DNA from 4 places in the Variovorax sp. 278MFTsu5.1 genome. Region 3 is predicted to be linked to each of the others. Evidence: predicted binding sites of a transcription regulator. Region 3 holds the regulator's gene; each other region holds the start of a gene.
What was found. The regulator sigma-54, encoded in region 3, starts transcription at its own class of promoters, with help from an activator protein. The targets are predictions, from matches to a motif close to TGGCANGNAANCTGCTTT.

Region 1: a site for sigma-54 is predicted at 4,419-4,436, ahead of ABL844_RS10940 (ammonium transporter). Genes of this name have one in related genera too.
Region 2: a site for sigma-54 is predicted at 2,022-2,039, ahead of hmpA (NO-inducible flavohemoprotein). Genes of this name have one in related genera too.
Region 4: a site for sigma-54 is predicted at 1,850-1,867, ahead of atzF (allophanate hydrolase). Genes of this name have one in related genera too.

The regions. Positions count from the first base shown of each region.
Region 1 covers NZ_CP157622.1:2,417,529-2,423,111, reverse strand. Annotated here, with positions in the region: gene ABL844_RS10960 (peptidoglycan DD-metalloendopeptidase family protein) at 1-698, shown strand, start outside; gene ABL844_RS10955 (hypothetical protein) at 721-1,044, shown strand; gene ABL844_RS10950 (succinylglutamate desuccinylase) at 1,059-1,994, opposite strand; gene ABL844_RS10945 (MBL fold metallo-hydrolase) at 2,105-3,082, opposite strand; gene ABL844_RS10940 (ammonium transporter) at 3,146-4,348, opposite strand; gene ABL844_RS10935 (LytTR family DNA-binding domain-containing protein) at 4,501-5,451, opposite strand.
Region 2 covers NZ_CP157623.1:378,423-384,005, reverse strand. Annotated here, with positions in the region: gene ABL844_RS33930 (YkgJ family cysteine cluster protein) at 1-211, shown strand, start outside; gene norR (nitric oxide reductase transcriptional regulator NorR) at 335-1,939, opposite strand; gene hmpA (NO-inducible flavohemoprotein) at 2,072-3,256, shown strand; gene ABL844_RS33915 (ATP-binding protein) at 4,082-5,227, opposite strand; gene ABL844_RS33910 (response regulator) at 5,281-5,583, opposite strand, start outside.
Region 3 covers NZ_CP157622.1:695,445-701,027, forward strand. Annotated here, with positions in the region: gene ABL844_RS03060 (thiol:disulfide interchange protein DsbA/DsbL) at 1-120, shown strand, start outside; gene lptA (lipopolysaccharide transport periplasmic protein LptA) at 272-991, shown strand; gene lptB (LPS export ABC transporter ATP-binding protein) at 988-1,782, shown strand; gene rpoN (RNA polymerase factor sigma-54) at 1,804-3,402, shown strand; gene ABL844_RS03080 (phospholipase D family protein) at 3,413-5,017, shown strand; gene ABL844_RS03085 (LysE family translocator) at 5,028-5,583, opposite strand, start outside.
Region 4 covers NZ_CP157622.1:417,365-422,947, forward strand. Annotated here, with positions in the region: gene ABL844_RS01830 (AmpG family muropeptide MFS transporter) at 1-716, opposite strand, end outside; gene ABL844_RS01835 (M48 family metallopeptidase) at 776-1,639, shown strand; gene atzF (allophanate hydrolase) at 1,899-3,629, shown strand; gene ABL844_RS01845 (ABC transporter substrate-binding protein) at 3,644-4,651, shown strand; gene ABL844_RS01850 (ABC transporter permease) at 4,657-5,484, shown strand; gene ABL844_RS01855 (ABC transporter ATP-binding protein) at 5,481-5,583, shown strand, end outside.

The DNA of each region.
Region 1 (5,583 bases), 1.7 Mb from region 3:
CCAAACGGCCGCAGGCCTTCGCGGGCGACATCCCCCTGCTGGTGGTGGGCGACGCCATCGAATGGACCGCGCTCGTCGGCATTCCGCTCGCGACCGAACCCGGCGAGGCAAGTGTCACCGTGCGCGCCGAAGGCAAGCCCGAACGCCAGATCGCCTACACCGTGGCCCCGAAGCAGTACCGCGAGCAGCGCCTCACCGTGGCCCCACGCACCGTCGACCTGTCGCCCGAGGACGAGGCGCGCTACATCAAGGAGCGCGACCACCTCACCGGCGTGATGGCCACCCTCACCGACATGAGCCCCGACTCCGCCCTGCAGATGCGCGTGCCCGTCCCCGGCCGCCGCTCCAGTTCCTTCGGCCTGCGCCGCGTGTTCAACGGCCAGTCGCGCAATCCGCACAGCGGCATGGACATCGCGGCCGGCACCGGCACGCCGGTGCTCGCGCCCCTGCCCGGCAAGGTGATCGATACGGGAGACTATTTCTTCAACGGCGGAACCGTCTGGCTCGACCACGGCGGCGGCCTGCTGACCATGTACTGCCACCTGAGCCGCATCGACGTGAAGGTCGGCGACGTGATGAAGACCGGCGAACAGCTTGCAGCCGTGGGCGCCACCGGGCGGGTGACGGGGCCGCATCTGCATTGGTCGGTGATGCTGAACCGGGCGATGGTGGACCCGGCGTTGTTCATTGCGGCCTGACATAGACGAAACCGCTCCAACGATGGCCGCCGATCCCGCCTTCACCGAAGCCTGCCTCGCCACATCGATCCGCCCCGGCAGCCGGCGCGACATCCTCGCCCTGCTCAACGAGCGCCTGCACCCGGCCCTGAAGGCGATCGTCGCGGCCGAGGTTTCGTCAGGCAACCGCGTCTGCGACGCGGGCACCGACTGGCCCGACCCCGGCTCGGTGCACGTCACGCTCGACAAGCACTTCGACGCCCGCCACGCCAGCGCCGAAGCCATCTTCAGCCCTTGCGACGACCCGCACTACTGGCACGCGGACTACAGCACCGCGGACAAACCGCGGCACCTGCTGATCTGCTGACCGACCGACCGGCCTCAGATCGGCTTGGTCAGATAAACCGCCTCGCGCCCCACGATCGCACGCTGGGCCGGCATGAAGATCGTGCAGTCGTCGCACAGCGCACGGATCTCCTCGTCGCCGTTGGTCGCGATCAGCTCGCCCTTGGCGAAGGTCTCGAAGCCGATGAGCGGGCGCACGAAGGCGAAGTCGGGCGACTTGATGACGTAGGTCTGCAGCAGCTGGAAGCGCCGTTGCGGCTCGGGTGGCGGGGTGGCCGGGTCCTTGTCGACGAGGCCGAAGTGGGCGAGGAAGTCGTAGGTGACGGCGGTGGCGAGATCAGACGCGGAGCGCAGGAAGTGCTGGCCGCATTCGACCACCATCGCCACGCCCTTGCCGTCGGGGCCGCCGTGGCTGCCGTACTGGATGAGCGGCGTGCCGGAGCCCAGGCCGTCGGGCATCACGAGGTGCACCGCGGGGCGGCCGATGGCCTGCGCGACCCGGGCGTTGCGCTCGAAGCCCGGGTACACCCAGAAGGGCACGACGGGCTGGCTGGTCGAGTGGATGTCGAGGATGTGGTCGGCCGCGTCCACCACCGGGCGCAGGATGCGCGCGCGGCTCAGCTCGGGGCTGTCCTCCTTGCCGTCCAGCCATTCGGGCGACCAGATGCGGTTGAGGTTGTGCACCAGCTGCCGGCTGTCGAAGGGCAGCGCCTCGTTGAAGGATTCATACGCCGCCACGTTGGCGAAGCTGACGGTGAGCGTGCCGATCTTGGGACGCACGTCGTTGTCGAGCAGGTGCGTGGCCGCCGTCATGCCGCAGATCTCGTTGCCGTGCGTGAGCGCGTTGATCAGCACGTGCGGGCCAGGCTTGCCGGACTCGAAGCGGTGCACGTAGTCGACGCCGACGTTGCCCTTGCGGTAGGCGGACAGGTCGCGGGGGAGGACTTCGAGGGCGGGGGGAGCTTGGGTCATGGGGCGATGGATGATGAAAGCGAAGCAGCCGGCCAGTTTGCTACAGGGCGCGCCTTTGCGCCCGCGGGCGCCGCAACACCGGCCCGCGCCGCTCAACCTTCATCGCTGGCTCAGCGCACCTGCTGGTAGTCCACCGGCACCCAGGCGTAGCCCTTGCCTTCGGCCCGCACGTGGCCGAGCCCCGGGAACGGCAGGTGCGCGCTGCCGACCAGGTAGCGGCCCTTGGCCGCGTCGGCGTACGCCTTCTTGCGCTCGGCCGCTGCGGGCCTGGAGTCGACGTCGAACGAAATGGTGATCTGCGGCTGCGCGAACTGCACGGCGGCCACGTGCATCAGGTCGCCCCACAGCACCAGCTTCTGGCCCTTGGACTCGACGACGTAGATGTTGTGACCGGGCGTGTGGCCGTGGGCGGGCACGGCCCTGATGCCGGGCGCCAGTTCGGTGCCGCCCTTCATGCCCTTGAACTTGCCGGCTTCCACGTAGGGGTTGAGCGAGGCCATCGCGCCCTGGAAGAAGCCCTTCATCTCGGCGGAGGCCTTCTCCAGGTTGGCCTTGTTCAGCCAGAAGTCGGCGTCTTCCTGCCCGGCGTGGATGGTGGCGTTGGGAAAGACCAGCTTGCCGTCCTGCACCAGGCCGCCGACGTGGTCGCCGTGCATGTGGGTGATGAGCACGTCGTCGACCTGCTCGGGCTGGTAGCCCGCGGCCTTGAGGTTGGCCTGCAGGTTGCCGAGCGTGGGGCCGAAGAGGCCGCCGGCGCCGGTGTCGACCAGCACCAGCTTGCTGCCTGTGTTGATGAGGTAGCCGTTCACCGATGTGGGCACGGCGTCCTTCTCGAAGCCGCGGTCGAGCAGCTTGCCGACCTGAGCTTGGGTGGTGTTGGTGAGCAGCTTCTTGGGCTCGAGGTCGAGGGTGCCGTCGAACAGCGCCGTCACCTCGAAGTCGCCGAGCATCATCCGGTAGAAGCCCGGCGCCTGGGTCTTGACCTGCGGCGCGCCGGCCTGCGCCACGGAAGAGAACGAAAGGATCAGCAGGCTGCCGGCCAGTGCGGCGACGCCTTTGCGCAGCCAGCGAGCGGGTGTCGTTGTCATGGGTCTACTCCTCGGCGGTTGTAAGGGGCGCCGAGAATAGCCCAAGCCGCTGCACCTTGCCGCTTACCAGTTGACTTCGCGCTCCGGTGTCGCCGAGATGTGGTGGATCGACAGGTCGGCGCCGTCGTATTCCTCTTCCTGCGACAGCCGCAGTCCGGCCACCGCCTTGAGCGCGCCGTACACCGCCGCGCCAGCCAGTGCGGCCCAGGCCACGCCCATCACGGTGCCGATGAGTTGCGCCCACACGTTCACGCCGCCGATGCCGCCCAGCGCCTGCGTGCCGAAGATGCCCGCCGCGATGCCGCCCCAGGTGCCGCACAGGCCGTGCAGCGGCCACACGCCGAGCACGTCGTCGATCTTCCACTTGTTCTGCGTGAGCGTGAACAGCTTGACGAAGATGCCGCCGGCCACGCCGCCCACCACCAGCGCGCCCAGCGGGTGCATCAGGTCGGAGCCGGCGCACACCGCCACCAGGCCGGCGAGCGGGCCGTTGTAGACGAAGCCCGGGTCGTTCTTGCCCATGGCCAGCGCCACCAGCGTGCCGCCGACCATCGCCATCAGCGAGTTCACGGCCACCAGGCCGGAGATCTTGTCGATGCTCTGCGCGCTCATCACGTTGAAGCCGAACCAGCCCACGCACAGCACCCACGCGCCCAGCGCCAGGAACGGGATGTTCGACGGCGGATGCGCGCTCAGCGAGCCGTCGCCGCGGTAGCGGTTGCGCCGCGCCCCCAGCAGCAGCACCGCCGGCAGCGCCAGCCAGCCGCCCACCGCATGCACCACGACGGAGCCAGCGAAGTCGTGGAACTCGTGGCCCGTCAGCGAGGCGATCCATTCCTGGATGCCGAAGTGCTTGTTCCAGGCGATGCCCTCGAAGAGCGGGTAGACGAAGCCGACGATCACCGCCGTGGCGATGAGCTGCGGCCAGAACTTGGCGCGCTCGGCAATGCCGCCCGAGATGATGGCCGGTATGGCCGCGGCGAAGGTCAGCAGGAAGAAGAACTTCACCAGCTCGTAGCCGCTCCTGGCCGACAGCTCGGTGGCGCTCACGAAGAAATGCGTGCCGTAGGCCACGCCGTAGCCCACCAGGAAATACACGATGGTCGAGACCGAGAAGTCGACCAGGATCTTCACCAGCGCATTGACCTGGTTCTTCTTGCGCACGGTGCCCAGTTCGAGAAAGGCAAAGCCGGCGTGCATGGCCAGGACCATGATGGCGCCGAGAAGGATGAACAGCGCGTCTGCGCCCTGTTTGAGTGCGTCCATTGGAGCTTCTTGCGGATTTTTGGTTTGAATTGGTGCGTCGCACCTGAATCAACCGGCGCGGCGGGCCAATGAAGCAAAAATGGTGCCTGAAAGCTCTCTGATGGTGCGAAATGAACCAATACCGGGCCGATCACGGCCCGCCGCGCACCGGATCAGGCCGCGCCGATGCCCGTGCGCAGGGCATCGCGATAGCGGCGACTGCAGGGCACGGTGGTGCCGTCGCGCATGTGCAGCCGGGCGTCGCCGCCGTCCAGCGGCTCGATTTCCTTGATGCGCCCCAGGTTCACTGCATGGCTGCGGTGCACGCGCACGAAGAGCGCCGGGTCGAGCTGGGCCAGGAAGTCGGTCAGCGTGGAGCGCAGCAGGTAGTCGTGGCCGTTGACGTGCAGGCCGACGTAGTTGCCCTCGGCCTGGAGCCAGTCGATGTCTGTGGCGGCGATGAGGAATTCGCGGCGCAGCTTGCGCACCAGGAAGCGTTCGGGGCGGGCTGGCGGTGGCGGGGGTGCGTCGGGCACGGAGGGTTCGAATCCCTCCGGTGCCGCCAGAGCCGGAATCGGGACGGGAGCCGGCGCAGTCACGCCCTCCTCCGGCGCATCCAGCACCCGCGCCTCCCCCTGCAGACGCAGCAGGAACAGCCGGTACGCCCAGATGCCGAACACGATGCTCGCGTACACCCGCACGTCCTTCAGGTACTCGTAGCTCCACTGGCCGGCCCAGTTCCAGAAGTCGTAGCGTTCGCCCGCCATGGCGTAGACCATCGACCGCAGCCCGAACATGCCTGCCACGTGCACCACGCTGAACACCACGCTCGCCACCAGGTGCCAGGCCAGGAAGCGCAGCAGATGGGTGCGCGCCAGCGGCGACAGCCGGCGCTCGACCGCCGCCAGCGCCGGCACCAGCAGCAACAGCACCAGGTGGCTCGACACCTCCCAGGTCGCGACCTCCCAGTTGGGCCGGGGCACGGCGCGCGTGCGCACGTCCATGATCGCCACCATGGTGCTGAACGCGGCCTGCAGCGTCATCAGCACGATCCAGAAAGCCACCTCCAGCGGACGGCGGATCGGCGCGTAGCGTTCGTACAGGTTCTTGCGGGGGTCTCCCATGGCCGGGATTCTCCCGAAAACGGGCCCCGGGACGGCTTTTCGGGGCCGGATTTCGTCCCCGCGGGCCACCGCTCGTCACAAAGCGGGAGCGATCCGTCCCCCGGCCGCGCCGCGCGGGGCGGCCGGGCCGAG
Region 2 (5,583 bases), on a different replicon from region 3:
TTGCACCGTCTACGAGGCTCGCCCGGTGGCATGCCGCACCTTGCTCAACCTGGATGACGACGATCTGCTGTGCCGGCATTCGGGCGGAGGGAGCTCCCAGGTTCCCTATGCCGACGCCACAAAGCTCAAGGCCTTTGCACTGATGGCGCAGGCTGACACGCAATACGCGGATATTCGGGACTTCTTTCCAAGCATGCGGGATGGACTCTAGCCCTCTCCACGGTGCGTGCTTGGGAGGAAGAAACAGACAGGCAAAGCTCGGGATGCGCAGCTGGAATCGGCACCCGGCCCTTTTTGCAAGGCCCTGCTTGCTGAACGCAGGCGCGCGGGGCCTTCACAGGTTCGCGCCGGACTGATTGCGGGCGTCCGCATCATTGGCTTGCAGCAGGCCGAGTTTGCGCAGTGTCCGGTGGAAGTTGCTGCGGTCCATCCCAGCTTCACGCGCGGCGTTGGCCAGGTGACCCTGATGCCGCGTCAACATCTCATCGAGCCAGGCTCGCTGGAACGCCAGCGTGGCTTCACGCAATGTGCTGCGCACCGCAACCGCAGGGACCTGGCCCTCTGCCGGTAAGGACACGGCCTTCCTCCTCAGGTCAGCCGGAGCGCCAACTGCGGAGCTCTCCAACGCCAGGTGGCGTGGTTCGATGGCCGTCCAGCGTGCCCCGCGGGGCTGCTCCCTGACGGCCCGCAGTGATGCGCGGCTGATCACATGCTCAAGCTCGCGCACGTTGCCTGGCCAGACGTGCGCCAACAAGGCAGACTTCGACGCCGGCGAGAGCCGTAGATTGCGCGCGCCCAAGCGATGCTGGTTTTCCTCGAGGAAGCCGCCGGCGAGCGCGAGCACATCGCGTCCCCGTTCGCGCAGCGGCGCGACGACCAGCGGATAGACCGAAAGCCGGTGGTAGAGATCCGCGCGAAACCGTCCCTGCGCGATCGCCGCGGGCAAGTCACGGTTGGTGGCCGCAATCACGCGGACGTCGACCTTCAATGTGCGATCGCTCCCCGGGCGCTGCACTTCACCGCTTTGCAGCACGCGCAGCAGCTTGGCTTGCACGCTCAGCGGCAATTCTCCGACCTCGTCCAGAAAGAGCGTGCCACCGTCCGCGATCTCGAACTTGCCATCGCGGTCGTGCATGGCGCCCGTGAACGCGCCGCGCTTGTGGCCGAAGAGCTCGCTGTCCGCCAGCGCCTCGGGCAGTGCTGCACAGTTGACCTGCACGAGCGGCTGCTCGCTGCGACGCGAGCGCGCGTGCAGGCGTTGCGCCACCAGGTCCTTGCCCACGCCCGTCTCGCCCAGCAGCAGCACCGTCAGGTCAGACACGGCGACCGTCTCGATCTCGCTGTAAAGCTGCTTCATGGCCGCGCTGCTGCCCAGCAATTCGCGCGGTGCGCCGCGCCCAGCGCGCAGGGCGTGAGCCACGGCCTGCTCGCGCGCGGCGCGAGCTTCCATCTCGCGGATCGTCTGGACGGCCTCCACGCCCGCTTCCACGAGTGCCACGAGCGCCTCGACCTGGGCCGGGCTCACCGCGTTGAACGTGTGCGGCTCGAGGGCGTCGAGCGTGAGCAAGCCCCATGGGATGCCACGCAGACGCAGCGGTGCGCCCATGCAGTCATGCACCGGCAGGATGCCAGGCTGCCCCACGATCAGGCCATCGTAAGGGTCCGGCAAGCCGCAGTCATGGGCGAACCGCAGGCCTCGCGGACTGTCGAGCAGACGCGCAAAACGCGGGTGGGCAGCCACCGGGAACTGGCGTCCGAGTGTCTCGTCGCTCAAGCCGTCCACGGCCATCGGCCGGAGAACATCGCCTTCGAGTTGCAAGAGAGCAGCCGCATCGCATTGAACGAGTCCGCGCGCCGCGGCCAGAAGCGATCGGTATCTGCTCGCTTCAGCCGCCGAAGGCGGAAGGTCATGGGTCAAACTGACATCATTTGTGGTCATAAATACAACTGCTTGATGTTGTCAATTTGACCATTGCAAAAAAATCACCAATGGCGACAGGGACTTGGCTCATGGTTGTCGCTGGCACAGATCGTGAGATGTCGACACCGCCAACATCAATTCGGAAAAGCCATGAACCCGCAAACCATCGCCATCGTCAAGTCCACCGTGCCTGCGCTTCAGGCGCACGGCGAGGCCATTACCCGCCACTTCTACCGCCTCATGCTCGAGGGGCATCCTCAGCTGAAGGCATTCTTCAACGAAGCCCACCAAGCGGCCGGCAGCCAGGCTCGGGCGCTGGCAGGTGCGGTCGTCGCCTATGGAGCACACATCGACCGTCTGGAAGCCATTGGCGATGCGCTGCCGCGCATCATCCAGAAGCATGCGGCACTCGGCGTGCTGCCCGAGCACTACCCCATCGTCGGCAGCTACCTGCTGCGTGCCATCAAGGATGTGCTGGGCGCCGCCGCCACCGATGAAGTCATTGCCGCCTGGGGCGAGGCCTACGGCGCACTGGCCGACCTGCTGATTGCCGCCGAGGAAAAGGTCTACAGCACCAACGCAGCACAACCCGGAGGCTGGCGCGGAACGCGCGAGTTCCGCGTCGCGCGTCGCGAGGATGAAAGCGATGTCATCACGTCGTTCTACCTGGAGCCCACCGACGGCGGCGCGCTGCTCGCGTTCTCGCCTGGCCAGTACATCACGCTCGTGCTGGACATCGACGGCCAGCCGGTGCGACGCAACTATTCGCTGTCCGACGCGCCAGGCAAGCCGTGGTACCGCATCAGCGTCAAGAAGGAGGAGGGGGGCCGGGCTTCGAACTGGCTGCACAGCACTGCGACCGTCGGCGCGCGACTGCAGGTCCAAGCGCCGTGCGGCGACTTCGTGCTGCACCCCGCAGGAGAACAAACCCGTCCGCTGGTGCTGGTCACCGGGGGCGTGGGCATCACGCCGGCGATGAGCATGCTGGAATCCATGGCGCACACGGGTCGGCCGGTGCATTTCGTGCATGCGGCCCGTCACGGCGGCGCCCACGCCTTCCGCGCACGCGTGGATGCTCTGGCTGCGACGCATGCGAACGTGAAGCCGCTGTACGTCTACGACACGCCGCGCGCCGCCGACCGGCCACATGCAATCGGCTTCGTGAACCGAGAACTTCTGGCCCAGCTGCTGCCATCCGACCGCGACGTGGACCTGTATTTTCTCGGACCCAAGCCCTTCATGAAGGCCGTCTATGCCGACGGGCTGGCGCTTGGCATACCGAAGCAGCAGTTGCGCTACGAGTTCTTCGGCCCGCTGGAAACGCTCGAGTCCTAGGACACACGCGAGGCTCACGCATCGCCACCCGTCAGGTGGCCCGCGACGGCCGCAGGACGATCCGCAGCGCCCTCGCCTCGACAGGGCGCTGCCTCCGGAAAGGAAGAACGTTTCAGGGGATCTGGCTGTCAGTGGGGAGGGCGGACGTCGGAACAAGGTCACTGGATCTCGAGCGCGACTGGGACCAGAGCTTGCAGAAAAAGGATTCCAGGGCCCTGTTGAGAACGCTGGGTCGAATGCGGACCGACGGTGGACTCGATCATCGCGGACCTGCCGCAGTGCGCGCTCGAGACCCAGACCGTGTCGGGCTCGACAAGCACCACCTTGGCATCGCAATCGCTGTGCGACGCGCACATCAGGGAAGCCGCGCTTGATCACACTCGCCTCCCTGCGCGCGCTGGCAGTCGCGATGATGGAGATCTTGGGCGGTCGCTTGCCCAGGATCCGCGACACGTGGTCCGGGTCGAGCAGCCTGCCAGTCACGATGTAAATGGAACCGGTGACGCGCGCGATCTGGGACAGTCGCACTCCCCAACTGCAAGTGCCCATTGAGATCCTCGCGTCGCCGCAGGAAAAAGCAAACCCGCTGCCGTCGTCACGAAAAACCTTTTCAACTCGCCGCCGAAGAATTCGGCTCGCAAGGAAACCCTCACCTTCGACCGCGGCTATGCCGAATCGCTTTCACCGCTCAGCGCACGGTGCAAATCGCACACCGAGCCGAGGTCTTGAGCACGGGCGGGCGGAGTCCCCCCGGCACGCGAGATTGCGCTGGATGCGGTGCTGCAAGAAATCACGCGCCTTCTGTTCACACCTCCGACCGCATCGTTAGGCCACCAACGTGCCTGAATCCATCGCCGCTCCCGTGTACGGCAAACAGATGCGCACTTCTGCGCCGCCACCGGCGCGTGCTGAAGCGCTCGCGTGGCCGCCATGGGCCCTGCAGATCGCCTGCACGACCGACAGGCCCAGGCCGGTTCCGCCGGCGTGCCGCGAGCGAGACTGCTCGCTGCGCCAGAAGCGCTCGAAGAAGCGCGAGAAGTCCTTGTCATCGGATGAAACACCTGTGCCCCGGTCGCGAACGATCAATTCAACGCCCAGGTCTCGCTCCACAAGGTCAATCTCCACGATGCCCCCGTCACCTGCGTAGCGCACCGCGTTGTCGATGAGGGCCGACAGAGCCTGACCGAGCCGCGTCCTGTCCGCGCGCAGCGTCTGCCTGGCCTCGACATGGTTGACGGCCCGCACGCTGCGCGCCTGCAAGGCGGGGCTGGCCCAATGGATTCTTTCATCGACGAATTGCCGCGCGGCGAACTCGCTGATCTCCAGATGCAGTCGGCCACCCTGCGCGAGCGAAAGAACCTGCAGGTCACCGATGATGCGCTGGATCTGCTCCAACTGATCCAGGACCGTGGCGATCTGGCCCTCTTCGTACGGGAACACCCGATCCAGAATGCCCTGCAGTCGTCCCATCGCCGCAGTCAAAGGCGTGCGAAGTTCATGCGCGATGGCCGCACTCGAATCGTGGAGCTCCCTGTCGTACGCCTCCAAGCGCTGCGCCATCTTGTTGAAGTGCATCGCGAGGCGCTGGAGTTCAGCAGGCGCCGCTTCGAGCACCGGTGCCCGCGCCGAGAAGCGTCCCGTCGCCACCGACTCTGCAGCGGCGACCACGTGCGAGACCGGCCGAACGATGCGGCGCGCCAGAATCAGGCCGAACGCCACCACGAAGGGAACGATGGCCAGGCTCAACAGCGCCTGCACGATCAGATCCTCGGTATCGGACGGCGGCGCGAAAATCTCACCGTACATGGCATAGATTTCCTGCAACCGCTTTGCGTTCTTTTCCGGCTCAATCTCAAGACGCCGCATCTCTGCGGCCACCGCGGGCGGCAGTTTGGACTCAGCCTTTGCTTCCAGGTAGTTGTAGCGCCCCCACATCCCGGCCTGCACCGCTGCGGTCGCGGCAATGGCCAAGACGACCATCCGCCAAGTGAGCCACGCCCAAAGTGATCGACGCGAGCGCATCGCTACGAACCGCCCAGGCGATAGCCGACGCCTCGCACGGCGAGAGGGATGCCCGTGACACCGCGCTCCTCCAGCTTGCGCCGCAGGTTGTGCACGTGCGTGTCGACCACCCGCTCGAGCGCGTCGCTTTCGGGCAGGCAGGCTTGCAGCAGTTCGAACCGAGTGAAGGCCTTGCGCGGATGCCGCATCATGGTCGACAGCAGCTTGAATTCGGTGATGGTCAATTCAAGCGGATTGGCATCACCGTCGACGTGCACCGTCACGGCATCGAGATCGAGTTCGAGCGCCCCATGAGAAAGCCGGGA
Region 3 (5,583 bases):
GCCGGCGTGCCCGCTATGGCCGTGGCCGGCCGCTGGTATGTCGACGGTGAAACCGCCGGCAACATGACCAAGGTGCTTCAGGTCGTGAACTATCTCATCGGTGAAGCAAAGAAGGGCTGAGCGCCAAAAGCCGAGCCGTACCGCGCGGTTGCGCGTGTTTCTGGGAGAAAACCAGAAAGAAAGTCAAGCCCGCCTAGGCGGGCTTTTTCATCTGTGCGTGCGGGGCTGGAGCACTCAGCCGCATACAATGCCGAGCAAGTTTCGTGCCTCTATGACATTGCACTCTTACCCCACAACCCCCTTCCTGCGTCGCATCGGCCGCCTGGCCGCCGGCGCGCTGTTGCTGGCAGGCCTCGCATCGGGAGCCGTGGCGGAGACCGCCGACCGCTCCAAGCCTATGAACATCGAGTCCGACTCGATGCGCTACGACGACCTGAAGCAGACCAGCGTGTTCACCGGCAACGTTTTGGTGACAAAGGGCACGATCATCATCCGTGGCGCCCGCCTCGATGTGCGCCAGGACGCCGAGGGCTACCAGTACGGCGTGGTCACGGCGGCGCCGGGCAAGCGGGCCTACTACAAGCAGAAGCGCAACGCGCCCGACGAGTGGATCGAGGGCGAGTCGGAAGTCATCGAGTACGACAGCCGCGCCGACAACGTCAAGTTCATCCGCAACGCCGTCATGCGCCGCCTGCTGGGCGCCACGCCGAACGACGAGAGCCAGGGCGCCCTGATCGTCTACGACCAGAGCAACGACACCTACACCGTCAATGGCTCGACCGTGCCCCCGAACACCGCCGTGAACGCCTCGGCACCGGGCGGACGCGTCAGAACCATCCTCACCCCGAAGGCCGCCACCGCGCCGGCCGCGGGCGCCTCGGCCCCGGCCGGTGGTGCCAAGGCACCGCCTCCGGCAGTCACCCCGGCACCCGGCAAGGGCCTGCGCCCGAGCACCACGCTCGGAAGTGACCAGGGAGACACGCGCAAGTGATCGAATCCGCAGGAACGCAGGACGCCAACGGCGCACCGGGCAGCCGCCTGGTCGCGCGCGGCCTGAAGAAGAGCTACGGCAGCCGCACGGTGGTGAAGGACGTTTCGCTCGACGTGCAGAAGGGCGAAGTCGTCGGGCTGCTCGGCCCGAACGGTGCCGGCAAGACCACCTCGTTCTACATGATCGTGGGGCTGGTGCGCGCCGATGCCGGCGACATCACCATCGACGGCGAGCCGATCGCCCACATGCCGATCCACCGCCGCGCCCGCATGGGCCTGAGCTACCTGCCGCAGGAAGCTTCCATCTTCCGCAAGCTCACGGTCGAGGAAAACGTGCGCGCCGTGCTCGAGCTGCAGAGCGAGCCCGACGCGAAGGGCAAGATGGTGCCGCTGTCGAAGGAGCACATCGAGGAGCGCCTGAGCGACCTGCTGGCCGACCTGCGCGTAGACCACCTGCGCGATTCGCCCGCGCTGGCGCTGTCGGGCGGCGAGCGCCGCCGCGTCGAGATCGCGCGCGCGCTGGCCACGCAGCCGCGCTTCATCCTGCTGGACGAGCCCTTCGCCGGCATCGACCCGATCGCGGTGATCGAGATCCAGCGCATCATCAGCTTCCTGAAGGAGCGCGGCATCGGCGTGCTCATCACCGACCACAACGTGCGCGAGACGCTGGGCATCTGCGACCACGCATTCATCATCAGCGACGGGCACGTGCTGGCACAAGGCACGCCTTCGGAGATCGTCGACAACGCCGAGGTACGCAGGGTGTACCTGGGCGAGCACTTCCGCATGTAAGGCGCGGGGGCGGTTTCCATCATGAAGCAAGGGCTGTCCCTTCGCGTTTCGCAGCATCTGGCGCTCACGCCGCAGCTGCAGCAGTCAATCAGGCTGCTGCAGCTCTCCACGCTCGAGCTGAGCCAGGAGGTGGAGCAGATGCTCGACGAGAACCCGTTCCTCGAGCGCACAGCCGAAGAAGCGGTGCGCGAGGAATTCGGGCTCGACACAGCCGACGCGCCGGTCCCCCGCGACGACGGCGGTGAAGGCGAAGGCGAGAGCGACTTCACCCCCTCGGCCGCGAGCAGCAGCACCACCAGTTCGTCCACGGAAAGCACCGCGGCCGCCGACTCCGACGGCCCCGCCGCCGAAGTCGCCGAGCGCGAGCCCGACTGGGAAGGCGACGGCACCGTCGACATGGCGCCCGACGACAGCGAATGGGGCGGCGACGCGCCCGCGCGCCAGAACAACGCCGGCGACGACGAGCGCGCCGATGCCACCGAGCTCGCGCGCAGCCAGGAGTCGCTGCAGTCCTTTTTGCACCGCCAGGCGCTGAGCCTGCGGCTCAACGAGAGCGACAGCGCCGCGCTGCGCTTTCTCATCGAATCGCTCAACGACGACGGCTACCTCGAAGACTCGCTGCCCGCGCTGGCCTCGGGCCTGGCCGGTGACGACAACGACGAGTTCGACGACCTCGTGCACCACTTCCAGGTGGCGCTCGGCCTGCTGCAGAGCCTGGAGCCCGCCGGCGTCGGCGCGCGCGACCTCGGGGAGTGCCTGAGCATCCAGCTGCGCGCCATGGCGAGCGACGACGAGACCGAGGAAGAGGAGCTGGTCCGCAAGACCGCGCTGGCCATCTGCAAGCAGCCCATGGAGCTGCTCGCGCGCCGCGACTTCAAGCGCCTGGCCACGCTCACCCGCAGCAGCGAGGAGCTGGTGCGCTCGGCGCTGCAGGTCATCGCGCGGCTGGAGCCCAAGCCGGGCCGCAGCTTCGTCGACGTGGAACGCAACGTCGTCATTCCCGACGTGATCGTCACCAAGACCGGGCGCGGCACCAACGTGAAGTTCCGCGTCATGCTCAACCCCGACGTGATGCCGCGGCTGCGCGTGCACGACATCTACGCCGGCGCGCTCAAGTCGCACAAGGGCGAGGGCAGCCAGGCGCTGTCGCAGCGGCTGCAGGAGGCGCGCTGGTTCATCAAGAACATCCAGCAGCGCTTCGACACCATCCTGCGCGTGAGCAACGCCATCGTCGAACGGCAGAAGAGCTACTTCGTGCACGGCGAGCTCGCCATGCGCCCGCTGGTGCTGCGCGAGATCGCCGACGAGCTGGGCCTGCACGAGTCCACCATCTCGCGCGTGACCACCGCCAAGTACATGGCCACGCCCTTCGGCACGGTCGAGCTCAAGTACTTCTTCGGCTCGGCGCTGGGCACCGAGACCGGCGGCAACGCGTCGAGCACCGCGGTGCGCGCGCTCATCAAGCAGTTCGTCGGCTCGGAGAGCGTGAAGAAGCCGCTGTCGGACAGCCAGATCTCCGAGATGCTGAAGGAGCAGGGCATCGAGTGCGCGCGCCGCACCGTCGCCAAGTACCGCGAAGCATTGCGCATCGCCCCTGCCAACCTGCGCAAGGCACTCTAGAAAGAAGCCGATGAGCCATGGCCTGATGTCGCGCGCCGGGCATTGGGTCTTCGCCATGGCGGCGGTGCTGCTGTTCGCCGGCTGCGCCACCCTGCCCGACGAGGCCCCGCGCCCGCCCACCAAGACCATCGCCGTCTCGGCCGACACCGCCCTGGGCAAGATCGCGCTGGCCTCCCAGCCCGACCCCGACCTCAGCGGCTTCCGCCTGATGCCCGGCGGCGATTTCGCCTTCGACACGCGCATCCAGCTCGCGCGCCGCGCGCAGCGCACGCTCGACGTGCAGTACTACCAGATAGAGAACGACGAGACCGGCCGCTACCTGCTGCGCACCCTGCGCGACGCCGCCCAGCGCGGCGTGCGCGTGCGGCTCTTGATGGACGACCTCTACACCTCCGGCGAGGACGAGCTGCTGCTTGGCCTGGCTGCCACGCCCAACGTGGAGCTGCGCCTGTTCAACCCCTTCCCGGCCGGCCGCGGCAGCCTGCTGAAGCGCTTCACCGCCTCGCTCTTCGATTTCAGCCGCGTCAACCGCCGCATGCACAACAAGCTGTTCATCGCCGATGGCGCGATGGCGGTGGCGGGCGGGCGCAACATCGGCAACCAGTACTTCAGGCGCACCTCGGGCGAGAACTTCATCGACCTCGACACCTTCGTCACCGGCGCGCTGGTCCCGCGCCTGGGCAGCCTGTTCGACCAGTACTGGAACAGCGTCTACGTGCGGCCGATCCAGTCCGTGGTGGCCAGCGACCTGCCGCGCGAGGAACTGCAGAAGCGCTTCGAACTGGCCACCGGCCCCGACACCACGCCCCTGCCGCCGAAGCCCGCGCCCAACGACCTGCTCGGCTACAGCCCGATGGCCGAAGACCTGGACGCCGGCAAGCTCGGCCTGATCTGGACCACCGCCGAGGCTTATGCCGATTCGCCCGAGCGCGTGATCGGCAAGACGGCCTCCTACGGCGGCGTGCCGCTGCTGGACGTCGACAGCGTGCGCTACAACGTGGTCGAGCAGATGCGCCGCGCCCGCTCGGAAGTGACCATCGTCTCGCCCTACCTGATCCCGGGCGCCTCGGGGCTCGACGTGATGCGCGAGATCCGCGGGCGCAACGTGAAGATCAGCGTGGTCACCAACTCGCTGGCCGCCACCGATGAGCCGCTGGTGCACACCGCCTACCGCCGCTACCGGCCCGACATGCTCAAGCTCGGCGCCGACCTCTACGAGCTGAGCACCAAGCGCACCCGCAGCAGCGTGCGCCTGGGCCTCTTCGGCACCTCGGTGGGCCGGCTGCATGCCAAGTCGGCGGTGATCGACCAGCGCATTCTTTTCGTCGGCTCGATGAACTTCGATCCGCGCTCGGAAACGCACAACACCGAGATCGGCCTGTTCATTCGCAGCCCCGAGATGGCGCAACAGGCGCTGAAGCTCATCGACGTGCTCAAGCAGCAGGGCGCCTACAGGCTGCGCTTCGCCGACGGCAGCAACGAGTCGCGCATCGAATGGGTCAGCGACGAGGGCGGCGGCAAGGTCACCGTGCTGACCGAGGAGCCCGACTCCGGCTTCTGGGACCGGACCATGCTCGAGATCCTGGCGCCGCTGACGCCCGAGAGCCTGCTGTAGCTCTGCAGCCTCAGGTGCCGCGAACTGCCGACCACACGAGCCGCAGCCCCAGCAGCCCCATCACGCCGCCGGCTGCGCGGTCGATCCAAACCTTGTAGCGCAGGTAGGCAGAGCGCGGCGCCGCCGAAGAGAGCGCCAGCGCCACGATCGAATACCAGCCCGTCTCGATGCAGAAGATGACCGCCGGCACCGTGAGCGCCAGCACCAGCGGCACCTCGCGCGGCAGGAAGGCCGCGAAGATGCTCGCGTAGACCACGGCCGTCTTCGGGTTGCTCACCTGCGTGGCCAGGCCCAGCAGGAAGGTGCGCTTTCCCCGACCCTGCGGGCGCTGTGCCGGATCGCCGGCTTCCTGCGCCACCGCCAGCGGCTGCCGCGCGCCACGCCAGATGCGCAAACCCAGGTACACGAGGTACGCACCGCCCAGCCCCTTGATCGCCAGGTACAGCGCCGGCACCGCGAGGAATGCCGCCTGCAGCCCCGCCAGCGCGGCGATCGCGAAGACCAGCCCGCCCGCGCCCATGCCCAGCGCGGCGGCGAGGCCGTCGGCGCGCGAAGTCACTGCGGTG
Region 4 (5,583 bases), 280 kb from region 3:
GGCACCGGCTCGGGCGAAAGCAGCACCGTGACCACGCCGATGGCCATCGATGCCGCCATGACCAGGTAGGCCGTCTTCCAGGCGCCGTTCTGATAGGCCGCCGCGCCCGTGGCCGCTGCAGCGGGCGCCACCTCGGCCCAGGCCGCGACCCACAGCACGCCGGCGCCGGCCCAGATCATCGCGAGCCGGTAGCCCGTCTGGTAGGCGGCGGCCAGCGCGGCCTGCTTGCGCGCCTCGGCCGATTCGATGCGGAAGGCGTCGAGCGCGATGTCCTGCGTGGCCGAGCCGAAGGCCACCAGCAGCGCGCACCACACCAGCGGCGTGAGCCCGTGGCGCGGATCGTTGACCGCCATGCCCGCCAGCCCTGCGATGACCATGCACTGCGCCAGCAGCAGCCAGCCCCGGCGGCGTCCCAGCAAGGTGGTGAGCGGCGGCAGCGGCAGCCGGTCGACCAGCGGCGCCCAGACCCACTTGAAGCCGTAGGCCAGCCCGACCCAGCTCAGGTAGCCGATGGTGGTGCGGTCGATGCCCGCTTCGCGCAGCCGGAAGCTCAGCGTGCCCAGCACCAGCAGCAGCGGCAGCCCGGCCGAGAAGCCCAGCGCCAGCATGCGCAGGGTGGCGGGCTCCAGGTAGACCTTCAGCGCGTCGCGCCAGGGCGGTGAGGTGGGCGTGGGGGTTTCTGCGGGCGAGGCGGACATGTGCCCTGGATTGTCCATGAGCGACGGCCCGGGTTCCCGGGCTTCTTGTCTTCATTTGTTCCTATCATCCCGCTCCTATGTGCACACGATGCGATCGCCCCTTCACCGACGTTCCCGCCCCCTCCGCAGCTTCCGCGTGGCATCCGCGGCGAGCCTTCCTGCTGGCGGCGGCCGGCGCGGTCCTCGCGAAGCCGGCCCTGGCGCAGGTCGACGTGGGCAAGGCCTCGGTGGCCCGGAACATCGTGCCGGTCGAGCAGATCGAGACGGCCGGCGTGCAGCAGTACGGCCAGCTGCTCGAGCAGGCACGCGCCAAGGGGGCGCTCGCGGGCGAGAGCAATCCGCAGCTGCAGCGCCTGCGGGCCATCGCCAGGCGGCTCATTCCGTTCGCGATGCCGTGGAATTCGCGCGCCCGAGACTGGAAGTGGGAGGTCAACCTGATCGGCAGCAAGCAGATCAACGCCTTCTGCATGCCCGGCGGCAAGATCGCCTTCTTCACAGGCATCCTCGACCAGCTGAAGCTCACCGACGACGAGGTCGCGATGGTGATGGGCCACGAGATGGCTCACGCCCTGCGCGAGCATGCACGCGCCCGCCTGGCCAAGAGCGCGGGCACGGGCGCCGCGCTCTCCATCGGTGCGCAGCTGCTCGGCTGGGGGCAGGTAGGCGACCTGGCCGCGCGCGCCGGCACGCAGCTCATCACCCTCAAGTTCAGCCGCAGCGACGAGACAGAGGCCGATCTCGTCGGGCTCGAACTGGCGGCGCGGGCGGGCTATGACCCGAAGGCGTCGGTCTCGCTGTGGCAGAAGATGGCCACGGTGTCCAGGAATCAGGGCGGCCTGAGCTTCCTCTCGACGCACCCGAGCGGTCCGGACCGCATCTCGAAGCTCGAAGCGAACCTGCCGAAGGTCGAGAAGCTCTACCGCGACGCAAGGAAGAGCTGACTTGCATGACTCCCTCTCCCCCTGGGGAGAGGGCGGGGGTGAGGGCTACGGCCTCTAGATAAGAGTCGCGCTTCATCTTCCGCACCTGCCCTCACCCCAACCCTCTCCCCGAGGGGGAGAGGGAGCCAAGCCCGGGGGAGGGAGCCCAAAGCCCGAGGGGAGCGGGCCAATCCCCGCACGATTCCGATCTGCGCCACGGTGCGCTTGCGCTGGCATGCCGCTTGCATCTCAACTTGTACACATGTTTGGATGCCTGAAGATGGTGCACGAAGAAAACCCGAAAAGCGGAACGCCAGAAGCGGCCTGGATCGCCAGGTTCGCCTCGCCTGTGGCACACACGCACGCCGCCGTGGCGCTGGATTTCGCCCTGCCGCTCGCGGGCCTGCGCTTCGCTGTCAAGGACAACATCGACGTGGCCGGCGTGCCCACCACCGCCGCCTGCCCGGCCTTCGAGCGCCTGCCCGAGGTGCACGCGACCGTGGTGCAGCGCCTGCTCGAAGCCGGTGCATTGCTGGCCGGCAAGACCAATCTCGACCAGTTCGCCTGCGGCCTGAACGGCACCCGCTCTCCTTATGGCGAGGTGCCCAACGCTTTCGACGCGCGCTATGTATCGGGCGGCTCCAGTTCGGGCTCGGCCTGTGTGGTGGCCACGGGCGAGGCCGACTTCGCGCTGGGCACCGACACCGCCGGCTCCGGCCGCGTGCCGGCCGGGCTCAACAACATCGTCGGCCTGAAGCCTTCGCGCGGCCTGCTGAGCGCCTTCGGCGTGGTGCCCGCCGCGCAGAGCGCCGACTGCGTCTCCATCTTCGCGCGCACCGTCGCCACCGCGGTCGACGTGCTGCTCGCAGCCGCCGGCCACGACGCGCGCGATCCGTACTCCCGCGAGATCGACTTGCGCCGCGAGCCGCTGCCCGCGCGCTTCCGCTTCGGCGTGCCCGACAGGCTCAGCTTCTTCGGCGACGCCGCCGCCGAGCAGGCCTTCGGCGATGCGGTCGCGCGGCTGCTCGCCATGGGCGGCACGCCCGTCACCATCGCCTACGCGCCGCTCGCGGAAGCGGCCGCCATGCTCTACGAAAGCGCACTCGTCGCCGAGCGCTACGCCGCGGTGCGCGAGTTCTTCGACGCGCATGCCGACGACGTGATCGAGCCCGTGCGCGGCATCCTCGCCAGCGGCCGGGGCTACAGCGCCGCCGACCTGTTCGACGCACAGACCAGGCTGCGCGCCATCGCGCAGAAGGTCGAGCCGATGTGGCGCGACATCGACCTGCTGCTCGTGCCCACCGCGCCCACGCACTACACGCGCGAGCAGATGCGCGCCGATCCGGTCGCGCTCAACCGCAACCTCGGCGCCTACACCAACTTCGTCAACCTGCTCGACTACGCCGCGCTCTCGGTGCCCAGCAGCCTGCGCGCGGACGGCCTGCCTTTCGGCATCACGCTGATCGGCCCCTGCGGCAGCGATCTCGCACTCGCCGAGCTGGGCCAGCGCTTCCACCACGCCACCGGCCTTGCGCAGGGCGCGACAGGCGAGCCTCTGCCGCCGCCGCGTGCGATTCCGGGGCTCGCGGCGGCGGGTGCCGGCACCTTGCCGATCGCCGTCGTCGGTGCGCATCTCTCGGGCATGCCGCTCAACAGCCAACTGACCGAGCGCGGCGCGACCCTGGTGCGCGCCACCACCACCTCGCCCGCCTACAGGCTGCACGCGCTGCCGGGCACCGTGCCGCCCAAGCCCGGACTGCGTCGCGTGGCCGAAGGCGATGAAGGCGCCGCCATCGCGCTGGAGGTGTGGGCCGTGCCGCTCGCGCAGGTCGGCAGCTTCCTCGCGCTGATCCCGCCACCGCTGGGCCTCGGCAGCGTGGAGCTGGCCGACGGCAGCTGGGTGAAGGGCTTCATCTGCGAAGGCCACGCGCTGGACGGCGCGCAGGACGTGAGCCATCACGGCGGCTGGCGCGCATACGTCGCGAGCCGCGCCACCCCGAGTTCCAACTGATCAGAGGAGTTCCGATGAGCATCCAACAACACTCTCCCGCCGCACGCCGGCGACGCCAGCTGCTGCAGGCCGGCGCCGCGGGCATGGCAGTGCTGGCCGCGCCCGCCATCGTGCGCGCGCAGGGCGCGGCTGCGAAGCTGCGCATCGGCTTCTGGCCGGTGGCCGCCGGCCTGCCGTTCTTCGCGGCGGTCGACAAGGGCTACTTCAAGGAAGCCGGCCTGGACGTGGAGCCGCTGAAGTTCGCCGGCGCGCAGCAGGTGATGGAAGGCATGCTCGCGGGCCGCTGCGACGGCAGCGCCAACGGCACGGGCTCCGCCAATCTCGCGATCGGCGAGATCGCGCAGCCCGGGCTGTTCAAGATTTTCTGCACCAACCCGAGCAACGCGAAGTACGTGCTCGACGAATTCATCGTCGCCAAGGACAGCCCCGTCAAGTCGGTGGCCGAGCTGGCCGGCAAGAAGGTCGCATCGGGCCCCGGCATCCAGAACGTCACGCTGTGCAAGACCATGCTGGAGCGCGCGGGCGCCAAGGGCGCGACCGTGAGCGAGCTGCCCATCGGCCAGCACGTGGCTGCGCTGGTCGCGGGCCAGGTCGACGCCTGCTACACGCTGGAGCCCACCGGCACCGTGGGCCGCATGAACGGCACCACGCGCGTCGTCGAGGCCGGCGTGGTCGCGAAGTACATCCTCGGCGACCCGATGGCGCCGTGGCACGGCGGCGCGGCCAGCCTCACCAGCGACTTCATCAGGAAGAACCCCGAGGTCGCGAAGAAGTACATAGCCGCCTACGCACGCGGCGTGGAGCTGGTGCGCAGCAAGCCCGACGAGGCACGCCAGTTCATGAAGGGCTACACCGCCATCGAAGGCAAGCTCACCGCCGAGGTGCCGCTCGCGTCGTACATGCTCTACAACGAGTTCAAGCCCAGCGACGTCGCGTACTTCCAGAAGTTCTACGACCTGTTCACCGAGAAGGGCATCTTCGAGAAGAAGGTCGCGGTGGACACGCTGCTCTACAAGGCCTGAAGACCATGGCCGAAGCAAGCTCGACCACGGCCGCGCCGTGGACCCCGCCGGCCAGCGCGGCCACCGCCGCGCCGAAGCCGCCGCTGCGCGACCGCCTGCTGCCCTTCATCGGACCGGTGGTGCTGTTCATCGTGTGGGACCTGGTGGTGCGGCTCGGTTTCATCAAGCCGATCCTGCTGCCCACGCCGGCCGACACCGTCGCGGCGCTCATCACAGGCCTGGCCGGCGGCCCGCTGCTCGCCGACTTCGCCATGACCGTGTGGCGCACCGTGCAGGCCTTCGTCATCGCGGCGGCCATCGGCGTGCCGCTGGGGGTGCTGCTGGGCAGCAACGAGCGCGCCTACCGCAGCGTGGAGTTCCTGATCGACTTCTTCCGCTCCACGCCGTCGTCCGCGCTCATCCCGCTGTTCCTGCTGATCTTCGGCGTGAGCGACGTCAACAAGGTGGCCATCGCCGCCTTCGGCGCGCTGCTCATCGTGGTGTTCAACAGCGCCTACGGCGTGATGAACGCGCGCAAGCAGCGCGTGATGGCGGCGCGCGTCATGGGCGCATCGCGCTGGCAGATCTTCAAGGACGTGCTGGTGTGGGAAAGCCTGCAGCCCAGTTTCGTGGGCCTGCGTTCGGCGGTGTCGATGGCGCTGGTGATCGTCATCGTGGCCGAGATGTTCATCGGCTCCGACACGGGGCTCGGCCACCGGATCATCGACGCGCAGCAGGTGCTCAACGTGAAGAGCATGTACGCGGCGATTCTTTCGGCGGGTGCGCTGGGCTATGCGCTGAACGTCCTCTTCCTGGTCGCCGAACGCCGCATCGTGCACTGGAGCGGAAGATGAAAGTCACGCAGGACATCGTCGTCAACGGCCCGGTGTACGCCGACGTTCCGAAGCCGGTCTTCAAACCCGGCCCGGCAGGCACGCACATCACCATCCGAG